3 regions of the Mangrovibacillus cuniculi genome follow, and region 3 is predicted to be linked to each of the others. Evidence: riboswitches for the same ligand, from Rfam matches in the RefSeq annotation. Region 3 holds a riboswitch; each other region holds the start of a gene.

The links. A riboswitch is a leader RNA that binds a small molecule or an ion and turns the genes downstream of it on or off. The one in region 3 is predicted to bind cyclic di-GMP.
Region 1: linked by a shared signal. The riboswitch ahead of G8O30_RS12105 (hypothetical protein) and the one ahead of G8O30_RS03660 (GGDEF domain-containing protein) in region 3 are both predicted to bind cyclic di-GMP.
Region 2: linked by a shared signal. The riboswitch ahead of G8O30_RS12575 (glycoside hydrolase family 191 protein) and the one ahead of G8O30_RS03660 (GGDEF domain-containing protein) in region 3 are both predicted to bind cyclic di-GMP.

What each region holds. Positions count from the first base shown of each region.
Region 1 is NZ_CP049742.1:2,388,051-2,392,155, forward strand. It holds gene G8O30_RS12100 (hypothetical protein) at 96-842, shown strand; gene G8O30_RS12105 (hypothetical protein) at 1,005-1,292, opposite strand; cyclic di-GMP riboswitch class I at 1,397-1,481, opposite strand; partial or broken gene G8O30_RS16320 (hypothetical protein) at 1,619-1,669, shown strand; gene G8O30_RS12110 (Fic family protein) at 1,676-2,146, shown strand; gene G8O30_RS12115 (hypothetical protein) at 2,327-2,836, shown strand; gene G8O30_RS12120 (hypothetical protein) at 3,055-3,636, opposite strand; gene galE (UDP-glucose 4-epimerase GalE) at 3,942-4,105, opposite strand, start outside.
Region 2 is NZ_CP049742.1:2,478,739-2,482,843, reverse strand. It holds partial or broken gene pelF (GT4 family glycosyltransferase PelF) at 1-594, shown strand, start outside; gene pelG (exopolysaccharide Pel transporter PelG) at 596-1,999, shown strand; cyclic di-GMP riboswitch class I at 2,076-2,163, shown strand; gene G8O30_RS12575 (glycoside hydrolase family 191 protein) at 2,198-3,037, shown strand; gene glpX (class II fructose-bisphosphatase) at 3,157-4,105, shown strand, end outside.
Region 3 is NZ_CP049742.1:708,757-712,861, reverse strand. It holds gene G8O30_RS03665 (NupC/NupG family nucleoside CNT transporter) at 1-519, shown strand, start outside; gene G8O30_RS03660 (GGDEF domain-containing protein) at 644-1,690, opposite strand; cyclic di-GMP riboswitch class I at 1,774-1,852, opposite strand; gene G8O30_RS03655 (GNAT family protein) at 2,264-2,749, shown strand; gene G8O30_RS03650 (phospholipase D-like domain-containing protein) at 2,746-3,975, opposite strand.

The DNA.
Region 1 (4,105 bases), 1.5 Mb from region 3:
GTCTTTATGCATGTATCTAAAAATTAGTTCAAATAGTAAAATTACTTTATGGTTAAGGGGAATGATGCACTTGAGAATATATAGAGGTGAAAAGAATGGGAGATTTGCTATCAGGTAAAGAAAAAGATGACCAGATGGAGCCAGTCAATAGTCTATCCACAAAGGATACAATTTTAGGATGCCTTGCTACAGTCCTTATCGGGATATTTGGATTATCGGTCATTTTGTTGATATTTTGGGGACCTGGCTTATTTAAAGATCATATTATAAAGCCAGATGAAGCTATTTTTATATCTGGTCAATACAATCTATCACTGTTAGTTATGATATTTATCATCTTGTGGATATTTGCATGCATATATTGGGTTAGAGGTGTAAAAAGATTTCTTACATTCATGACTGTGCCTTTTACTGCTTATATATTACTCTTTTTCAATTATCATATAGGCGTACTTGAAGGTATACATAAAAACTCGTATTTCCAACTTACTTCTTCATTTGTGGAATGGGGAGAAATGGATGAAGTAGCTTTTATACCGGACTACACTACTGGGAGAAAGGAAACAACCTTTAATATTAAGTTAGTTTATATGGTAGATAAAAAATCTTACTGGGTTGATAGTGTTAACCTAGAAGACCTGTTAAGACTAAAGGAGTTGTTGGAACAACAAGGTGATGTCCCTGTTTTTATCTATCCTTTAGACAAAGGTGATCTTTCTAAGTTAGAAGATGTAAGAGAAGAAAATAATGAATACTATAAAAGGATATTGGATTTCATAGAAGTTAAGGATATAAGAAAATATCCAAAAGAACATATATTGGTGAACGAATCTTTTTATTAAGAACAACTAAAAATGTTAAAGACACAAACTATAACATTTTTAATATCCTCTAATGAAGACAGGGAGTGTGTTTTACGAAGATTAATATGTTAGTAAGAAATATCTCCTATAAATTATATCTAAAAATCTAGTAAAACATAACATGATACCTATCCCTGTCTCTCAATATGGAAGGCCTCCCTTTTGGAGAGCTTTGATATGGAAAATATTAGTGAGACGAGGGACCTGTCCCTCTGTCTCAATTTTTATTGCCCCGTATGTTCCTTTCACCGCTCCATCAATAAATTGGCCTGCATTATCCATAGCAACTACGGATGCTTTCTCAATACCGTCACCTACTTCAGTAAGCCACTTAGAATCAACCGTCTTTCCAACTAAATTTACTCCTCCACCAATGATGCTTCCTCCTACTGTTCCTACACCTTTACCGATTGAGCGAAATAATGACATGTTTTTTCCGCCTTTCTACTTCATCTCCGTTTTGGAGATTTCATGTACTGTTCTTATACAAAAAGCCCCTACTCTACATAGGGGCGCAGTTAATCAATCTATCTGATTGCAACTGGCTGGCATACCCGTACGGATTTAGCCCCTTTAGCTTTGCGTCTCACTTTTTCAAGTAATTTGCCTATTCAATTAGTGTATTTTTACCTATGTATATAGTATTACCCAAATAAAGTTATAACAAGAAATTTTTTGAAAATAAATAGGGTTAACTTCATATTTCTTAATGACACTATGATTTCTTTTGGAGTTTTGTAAACGCTAGAATAAAATTGACACTTTTTGCTCAGTTTGAATCTATTCATCCATTTCTAGATGGGAATGGAAGATTGGGTAGGATTCTAATTGCCCTCTATCTATTACAAACAAAAATAATTGAAACGCCTTTTTTCTTTTTAAGTGAAGAGTTAGAAAAAGAAAAGTTTAGATATTATAGTATGTTAAACGGGGTCAGAGGTATTGGAAAAAAAGAACCTGATTGGGCAAGTTGGATTACATTCTTCTTAGATACTGCGGAGAGAATGGCAAAACACCAATTTGCAAAACTAGATGAGGCAGAAAACTTATATGAAGGAGGGCTTCAGTCATTTGAACAGCCTTCTATTGCTAAAGTGTGGGGAGCCATGTTTGAAGTCCCAATAGCAACAGTACCTCAACTAGAAAAAATAACTGGATTAGCGCAGGGAACCATTAGAAAAAGTCTTTCCTATCTAGTAGAAAAGAACATGATCTTCACAGATGAGCGTATACGTCATAAACGTTACTATCATTATGATCTTATACGGATAATGACAGAATAGGACATCGGGGACAGGAACTGTGTCTTTCCAAAAATACAAAAAAAATCAAGGTTGTAACCTTTTAGAATATGTAAAAAATTGGTGAGACGAGGGACCTGTCCCTCTGTCTCAAAAAACTTGGATTACAACGGCGACGTTTTTTGTACGTTGGTTGATCCATTATCGGAGAAAGACCACTTATTGAAAAAGCTTGCTATTCTTCTTTCGTATCAAAATAGACATAGACATACAAAGTTCCTTATTTATGAGAGACTATTAACCATGCTTTCTCATACAGAAATCTGTCAGCTTAGTGGCATTAGCCCAAGTAAGTTAAAAGATTTCTATGATTTGATAAGCATGTCTAGCTCAGAATTAGATTACTATCGATACCTGGGAGTCGAACAGCTGATGTTAAAGCTGAAAAACAGAAAAGGATTAACGGTTCAGGAGACGAGGGTATTAACACAATTAATTCTCAATAAAGAAATAAGTGGTAAACAATTAGACGAATATTTTGTGCTAAGAAAGTATATCCCTCTCCATCATAATGACATAATTGCCACTAACCAAGTCTCTTATTTGGTTGACAGATCTATTATAAGAAATAATCATGTAGTTGCTGCGACGCTGTATTTTCAAAAGATGTATAGAGCTTCCCCTCCACCTTGGGATAAGCCAACCGATGATCCTGGTGATTGGCTGAATTAGCCTCACTGTTTATGACCACTTTCTATTTTAATGACAAGGAAGCCCTGCCATTTGGCAGGGCTTTAATATGTAAATAATTGGTGAGACGAGGGACCTGTCCCTCTGTCTCAGGCACCCGTTCTTCAAAAAATGTTCAAAAACAATGAAAATAAAGAACATTTTTCAGTGGCCTCCATCTGTCCTTGTGTCCCGATAAAGTAAAGCAGGAAGACCCTGCTTTACTGGAGATTATTATGTTGGTCCCTAATATTTATGATAAGTTTTTTGCATTTATCAATGCCTTCAAAAAACTCATCTCTTTCATTCTGACTAGCCCGTTTTTCGTGATAGGCATCAATTTTGGAAAGAAGCCATTGTAGTCTAGCTAAGTTCATTTTGTGTAACTTTGGTATACCAGTTTTATGCAAAAGACCTCGTCCTTTTCCAGGCCTTAAAATCATACAACTTTGTGGTAAACAAGGATCTCCAAAAATTAAAAGGAGTACACCCTCTGTTTTTTTTGCTAATCCAATAAGAGCATTAAGTTGACTATGATTAAGAAAACTAGGACTCTTTTTGAATTCAAGAAAAGTGTAATCATTTATTTGCCTGCGAAAACCGTCTATATCAGAATATACTCTATTCCCTTCCCCCGTTAAAGTTTTCAAACACCAAGCGTTTTCTAGATAAGACAAAGGATCTCGGATATTATTCATATTCTTAAAAAACCGATAATCTAAATCGAATGCTTTCTTAGATTTTAATTGCTTTAACGTAGGCTCTCCATTTGTAGAAAGCACCGCAACTATCTTTTTTGTCATAAAGTGTGTTCCTCCTAAATATAATGTAGTGTTCGAATACTACAAGATATGGTGGAAATCACGGTAAAAGATGTTGTTTTTGCTTTACTGGTAGAGAGATTGAAAGTAGATAAGAGTGGGGACCAATTTTCTCCACTCTTATTATGGCTAAAAAATCCATAAAATAAACATGTATTGTTAAATAACAAATACATATTTACTCTTGGTATATGAGCGAATGGTTTATAAACAAGGTAAGGCGTAAGATTACACCATAAAAGTTAAATCAATACACACTTTATCAAAATATTACATATTTTTAGTTCTTACTCAACAACTAGAGCGCCCAACCTACTCTCAAACCCCCAAGCATCCCGACACATCTCATAAATCCCTTTCTCCGCACGCCACCCAAGCTCTCGCTCCGCCTTAGTAACATCCGCATAACACTCCGCAATATCCCCAGCACGACGTTCCACAATCTCATAAG
Region 2 (4,105 bases), 1.4 Mb from region 3:
AAATTTGAGGTCAAAAAAGTAGGAGAAAAATTACACATAGGTGCAATCGTACGTATTGTTCCAATTAAAGATATTTTAACGATGCTACAGGCAGCACATCTCTTAAAGGAGAAAAGAGTTAATTTTCACCTCTATATCTTTGGGCCAGTAGATGAAGATCCCTCTTATGCGGAAGAATGCCAAGTGAGTTGTAGAGAGTTGAACCTTACAGAACATGTAACCTTTACGGGCAAAATTAATGTAGCGGATTGGATTCCTAAAATGGACCTTTTCTTACTTACTAGTATTTCAGAAGGTCAACCAATGGCGATCTTAGAAGGCTTTTCTTATGGTAAACCATTTGTAGCTACAAACGTTGGGAATTGTAGAGGGCTTGTGGAAGGAGAGGGAGATGATTCTTACGGAAAGGCTGGGGAGATTGTACCACCTGTAAACGCAGGTCAACTTGCAGAAAAGATAACACAGTATGCAAATAATCCTCAGATGTTGGTAGAGCATGGGATGAATGGCTTTAAGAGAGTGAAAGCAAAGCACTTATTAGAAGATATAATCCATCAATATGCAAACTTGTATAAACAATTAGGAGGGAAGTAGAATGGCCGGCATTGGATTTCAATTGAAAAAAATGTTTCGAGAAGACTACTTCTCTACTAGAGCACGAGCGTATGCGTTTACTATTCTCATCACTTCTGGACCTTGGTTGGTGACAATACTAACCTTGGCATTCTTACAGTGGGGGATGCTAAGGGATGGAGCGAATTTACTGACAAAAGAGCTATTTGTTGTGAGTGTGTCCTACACCTTTGTTTTCTCTCAAGTTATCTTTATGTCCTTACAACTTTTTGTTACGAGATATGTGGCAGACCTATTTTATGAGAAAAAAATGAATGATGTCTTTTCATCCAGTATTGGATTAATGAAGGTAACGGTAGTAGCAGCCTTGTTATTGTGGCTACCTTTTGCCTTATTGACTCCTATTCCCTTCTGGTATGATTGGTTGTTACTTTTACTTTTCTTAACAATGAACTTAATTTGGGTGCTGTTTCTATATAGTAATGCTATGAAGACGTATCAATATGTCATTCGAGCTTTTGCAGTAGGAGCTGGAATCATTGTCCTAAGCTATATCTTACTACCATTTGATCGGTGGTTATCCTATATGACTCCGCTACAAGGAGCTGCAATCATGCTTGTGGTTTTCTTATGCGGGATGTTGACCACTTTTTGTATGCTTTTATACAACATGTTAAGAAGTTTTCCAGATCGAAATTCTAAGCGTCCGTTTGCAGCGTTAGCTTATGCAAAGAAGTATCCTGCTTTAGTAATTACTGGAGTTTCGTATGGGATTGGCTTATGGGTTCATAACGGCATTATCTGGTTTGGGGAAGGGGCAATCCTATTAGAAGGAACATTTCGTTATCATCCGTCTTATGATACAGCAGTGTTTTGGTCTTTTTTATCCATTATTCCTACCATGATGATGTTTGTGATTTCTATTGAAACAAGATTTTATGAAAGATACTGGTCGTTTTACGGGTATATAAACGAAGGAGGAAGCCTGGAGCAAATTAAAGAAAGTAAATCTTCCATGTTACGGGTGCTAAGAGAGGAAGTCATTCGACTGGTGAGAACACAGGGTCTCTTTTCTTTTCTACTACTCTTGTTACTTCCTACAATGGTAAGTATTTTTGAGCTTAGTGGTAAATACTATGATATTTTACCGATGACCATTATAGGCGTTTTTTCTACTAGTTTAGTCTTATCGTTTTCTCTATTGCTACTCTATTTTGACGATCGAAAGGGAGCAGCATACACGAATCTCTTATTTTTAGTTGGGATTGCTAGTGTGACAGCATTCTTATTACCTTTTGGAATTGATTGGTACGGAGTTGGTTTTGCCATTGGTGCCACGCTTTCCTTCTTATTTGGTGCACTTCGTTTACAATACTATGTGAAAGATGCAGATTATTATATCTTTATGAGAAAAGAAGTTTCGTAATTTTTCAAAAAATACTAGTCAATATCCTGCACAAAAGGATAGAATAAGACATATAGTACATTATAATTAAATACTAGTTGGTGATGGGCAAACTTGGTGAAAGCCAAGGACGCAAAGACATGGGTCTTCGATTCTATTAGAATAAAGATCGCCAGTCTGCGAAACCACCCATCCCTCGGTAAATTGGAGGGATTTTTGATGAAGAAGTTAGCTTCTTTATTGATGTTGATTGTTTTATTTCTTGTGAGCAGCTTTACTGGACATGCTTACGAAGGGAAAGCAGTGAATGTATTGGCAGGAGTAGAAAGTTATAAAATCTTTTATAATACACCTAATAGTAAAATAATAGAAAAACTACGTACCTATGATCTAGTCATTATTGAACCACAGTTATACACAAAAGAGCAGATTGACTATATTCAATCTAGTGGAACGATTGTGATGGGATACATCGGAGTAATGGAAACACCGATGTGGAACCAACGTCGTGTAAAATTACTAGAACCAACAGATTATTACCATAAAAACGGACAGCGTATCCATTACCCACAATGGGATTCCTACTACATGGACATTACGAAACCTCACTTCCAACAAGTTCTGCTAGATGAAGTACAAGAGCAGATCGTTGCGAAAGGATTTGACGGAGCTTTCCTGGATACGGTGGGAAATATAGATAACGAACATTTTTGGACAGATAAACCACAGTACTATGTTCAATTAAACGGATTATTAACTTTCTTGGAAGAGTTGACTACAACTTATCAAGAGCTTTTATATATTCAGAACTGGGGTATGGAAACGATTATGCATACACACCAGTACATGGACGGATTTATGTGGGAAGGGTTTAATTACAACGTAGTGAAAAAAGATGAGTGGGCACAAAATCAAATTAGTCGTTTAACAAGATTGCAAGAAGAAACAGAAACAAGAATATTAACGGTTTCTTTTGAAACAGAGAAAAAGAGTACAAAATATGCTAAGAAGTTTGGGTTTGCCCACTATCACGAGAAGAAATCATACGATGAATTTTAATAAAGTAGGTAGAGACAAGGAAAAGTCTCTACCTATTTTTTATTTTACCTACTCCATAACGCTATTAATGTGTTACAATATTTATAAATATGACATACTAATTTAAGGGGCGATACACAATGGAACGAAGTCTTTCGATGGAATTAGTACGAGTAACAGAAGCGGCAGCACTTGCAAGTGGGCGTTGGATGGGGCGCGGCTGCAAAAATGAGGCAGATGAAGCCGCAACTTCCGCCATGCGCGATGTGTTTGATACAGTTCCAATGAAAGGAACGGTTGTAATTGGGGAAGGAGAAATGGATGAGGCACCAATGCTATACATTGGGGAGAAACTTGGAACTGGTTACGGGCCTCGAGTGGACGTTGCAGTCGATCCGCTAGAAGGAACCAATATTGTTGCTTCTGGTGGCTGGAATGCGCTGGCAGTTCTAGCAATAGCGGACCACGGTAACCTTTTACATGCACCCGATATGTACATGGACAAAATAGCAGTTGGCCCTGAAGCAGTTGGGCTGATTGACATTGACGCTTCTATTGAAGATAACGTGAAAGCGGTAGCTAGAGCAAAAGGAAAAGATTTAGAGGATATCGTTGCGACGATTTTACAAAGAGACCGTCATGCGGAAACAATCGCAGAATTACGAAGGTTAGGTGTTCGTATCAAATTAATTCAAGATGGTGACGTTGCAGGTGCTATTAACACGGCATTTGACCATACTGGCGTCGATATTTTATTTGGATCAGGAGGTGCCCCAGAAGGAGTCATTGCCGCGGTCGCTCTAAAATGCCTAGGTGGTGAAATCCAAGGACGTCTTCTTCCGCAACATGAGGAGGAACTATCTCGTTGTGTCAGAATGGGAATTGATCCTGATAGAGTTTTGAGAATGAGTGATTTAGTCAGAGGGGACGACGCCATTTTTGCAGCGACTGGAGTAACAGACGGAGAACTCCTTCGCGGTGTACAGTTTAAAGGTACCTATGGAGAGACTCATTCACTAGTCATGCGAGCAAAATCTGGTACGGTACGCTTCATTGACGGTCGTCATTCTCTGAAAAAGAAACCAAATC
Region 3 (4,105 bases):
GAATCGACGAACGTTATCGACGCTGCTGCTCGCGGTGCAAGTGTTGGTCTTCAATTAGCTCTTAATATCGGAGCAATGTTACTTGCATTTATTGCAATCGTAGCACTTTTAAATGGTATTTTAGGTGGAATTGGTGGTTGGTTCGGCTTTGAAAACCTATCACTTGAATTAATCCTTGGTTATGTATTTGCTCCATTAGCTTTTGCTATTGGTGTACCTTGGTCAGAAGCTGTACAAGCTGGTAACTTTATTGGTCAAAAAATTGTTATCAATGAATTCGTTGCTTACTCTGCATTTGCTCCGCAAATTGGAGAATTATCAGCTAAGACTGTAGCAATAATCAGCTTCGCATTGTGTGGATTCGCAAACCTATCTTCTCTTGCAATCCTACTAGGAGGATTAGGAGAACTTGCTCCAAGTCGTCGTAAAGACATCGCTCGTATGGGTGTACGTGCAGTTATTGCCGGTGCACTTGCTTCTTTACTAAGTGCGGCAATCGCAGGAATGTTTATTGGATAATAAAAAGTCCCTTGAAGAGTCATTCTTCAAGGGCTTTTTTTGATTCACTACCATGAATTAAGGATGTCTTCTATTAAAGACACCCTTGTATTTTTACATTTATATTTCCAAGCATCCGAACAAATTAACTACCTTTTACCGTTACCTCATTATATAATACTGCTTGATTTTTACCCATATTCTTCGCTTTGTATAGAAGTTGATCTGCTCTATCTACGAGTTCAGTGGGTGTCATTGTTGTAGGACCTCGCTCTACCCCAAATGACATAGAAATGATAATATCTTTGGAGCAAACTTCTGTGTTTTGAATATATCGATACATATCTTTCATAAATACATCGATTTTAATATTACCATCTACTAGAAAAGCAAATTCTTCTCCACCGTATCTATAAGCTCGACATGCGTACCGCTTCATCAATTCTGAAAATGTAACTCCTAGCGATTTTAATAATTCGTCTCCAACTACATGGCCATATTGATCATTCGTTTGTTTAAAGTAATCAATATCACCTAAAACTAAATAAAATGGTTCTTTTTTATGGTTAAATTCTCTCAAATCTTCCTGGAACGTTCTATGGTTGTATAAATTGGTTAGATAATCTATTGCGAGTAATCCAATTGCTCTTTCTTTTTCTCCTAGATGATATCGTTCCCTAATTACAATTAACGAACCAAACAAACCAATAAGCCACATAAAGCAGATATTTAAGCAAAGTATAAAAAGTTCTGTATAACTATCTGTATCATTAAGTAGGTAAACAATAATGTAACCTAGCGAGATAGCAACTGAGCTGATAAAAGCTCCTTTCATCCTCCAATAGATAGTTGCATGCATAACTAAAAAATATGCAATTGGAAAAAGAAAGGTCATGACACCACCAGTTAAAAAGAAAAGCCAAAACATAGCAAGAAAATCAAAAACTACTCCAGCACCTGCTAACTTCTTAAACCAATGTTTGGGCAAGTCTTTCTTTTGTAACACTACTTGTGTAACTGTCATGTAAATAAACCCTAGTATTAAAAGATACGTAAATGATTCTCTAATAATCGGTAAGTTTTCATAAAAAACAGGTACATAAAACAAGAAAATTGCAATAACCAAAAAAATCCAACGAAGCATGGAAAATATAAATTCCGTCTTATGGTCTGATAAATAAATTTTATTCATATATACACGCCTTTACAGAACAACTAAGTACTTTGATAAAATGAAAAAACACCCCTCGAATTAGGATGCTCTAATAACTATATATGAGCAACCCGGCTACCACCTTTCGAAGGCCCGTGGCTTTGCGTCCCCATCTTTCGCATGGGTTTGCCAGTATGTCTTGACACTCTCCTACTATTAGTCTAATCGTTTATTCTACTATTGTCTACTAAAAACCAGTAAGCTTTTACAAATATTTTATTTTTTATTTAGACTATAGAACTATAAAATTGTAATTTTTACCTTAAACACTTTTTAACATCATAGTGGTTTGTACGCTATAGATCCTCTTTGTTGTCCGTATAAGTTAAGAGATCTTTATTCACTATGGTAAGTAGTTATCAAATTTACTTTGGTTAGTTGAGCCTTATTCTCTCCTCACCACTGATACAGCTTGCCTATAAGTGAGTAAACGTTGCTTATACATGAGTGGTATGTAAATTTTCAGAATACATCTACTTTCTTCTATCACCTTTACAGGATACTTCCCTCTTGTTAGCATAATCATGGTAACATTTCAAAGGAGGAGTCGAAATGACTACACTTGTTGAAAAAGAGAAGGAAGAACTAGAATTTCAGCTCTTTCGAATGCAGCAAAATATGGAACGATTAAAAGAAAAAAATAATATTAAAGGAATTGCACAAGATAAGCAAGATAATTGGGTAATTGTTTACACCAATGAAAATCAGCATCAATGTAACGTGATGATTCAAGATTGTCAAACACCTTATCGCGGTGCATGGGACTTCTTAATTCAAGCTACATTTACAGAAAGTGGTCACATGAAGATTGGCGATATTAAAGGACCTTCAAACAAAGGTTACGGATCAATTGCCATGGATGAATTAAAGCAGATTGCTCTTGAGCGAAATGTAAAAGGCATTAAAGGTGATTTAGCAGAAAGAGACTGGGATCACATCGATCGTTTAATTCATTTCTATGAAAAACACTCCTTTGACATCGAAGTTAATGAACAAAAGAGAGAAGGAGACATCTACTGGTCCCCTTCCCACTTTTAAAAATAATACTGTATGTCTTTAGGTGTTTTTCCAAGTACTTTTACCCACCAAGGCTTTTCAGTTAAATCCTGTTCCGTTATGCGAGTAGCAAATTGCTCATTGTTCAGATAAACCTCTCTGAAGCGTTGATTGATTTCCTGGCCGTATAATAAACAATTGGACTCATCGTTTAAATATAAACTTCTAGGGTCCCAATTGGCAGTTCCCACATCTACAAAATCATGATCTATAATCATGATCTTACTATGCAAAAAGCCTTTTGTATATTCTAGCCATGTAATATTTTTATTCATTAACTTTTCCATTCGATGATAACCCGGTGGTTGTGTAAACCATGCATCTGACGTTTTAGGTACCATTACTTTTATGTTTACTCCTCTTTTGGCCGCTTGTAACATTTCTGCGGCCAAAGCATCAGAGGGCATAAAATATGGAGTAGCAATCCAGATGTCCTCTTTTGCACCTTTTATCCAAGATACCATTTTCTGTTCTAGCTCTGCGCCAGTCGTAAAAAGAAATTGATAACTAGTTTCCTTATTACTTTCGAAGGAAACTGATTTCACTTTTGAATCTTTCCATTTCGTTTCTCCCCTATCTTCTTCCCAATCCATCTTAAATTGTTGTGCCATCTCTATGTTATTTCCTACTAAACGGACATGCGTATCAGTCCAGTGTCCGAGTTTTTTATCTTTTCCAATATATTCATTACCAACATTAAAACCACCTATATAACTAATTGACTGATCTATCGCTACTATTCTGCGATGATTACGATGTTGGATGGAATGAAAGATCGAGGATGAGTGAAGAGGCCTGCTCCACTTAAAGACAACTCCTTTTTCCTTTAACGTGCTAAGTGGTGCTAAGGACATTTCTCTTGATCCCATTAAATCTCCTGTGACTTTTACTTCCACTCCTCTTAATGCAGCTTCCTCTAATGCTTTTAACAATCTCTTTGTTTGTTCATCATAACGAATGATAAAGAACTGCATATACACTCGTTCCCTTGCCTTATGGATGTCATTAATAAGAGAACTGTACAATTCTTTCCCTTCTGAAATTATTTCAACTTCTCCATTTTGTAACGTAGTCATATGTATAGGGTGCCTTTTGTCGTATTCTATTGCTTCATGTTGAACTTGTTTGTTCATAACAAATATAGCGATAGATAAAAGGATGGATATGCCTGTAGAATAAACAATCCATTTTCTATATTTCTTTAACATAGCCTCACCCCTTCCCTATTATCATAACTTTAGGATAAACGCAGCCTGTAAAACTATTCATACTTCCATTGGTGGTATTTGCAAGTTTACATAGTCACCGTAAAGCATTTCAACTACATGAAAATTTAAA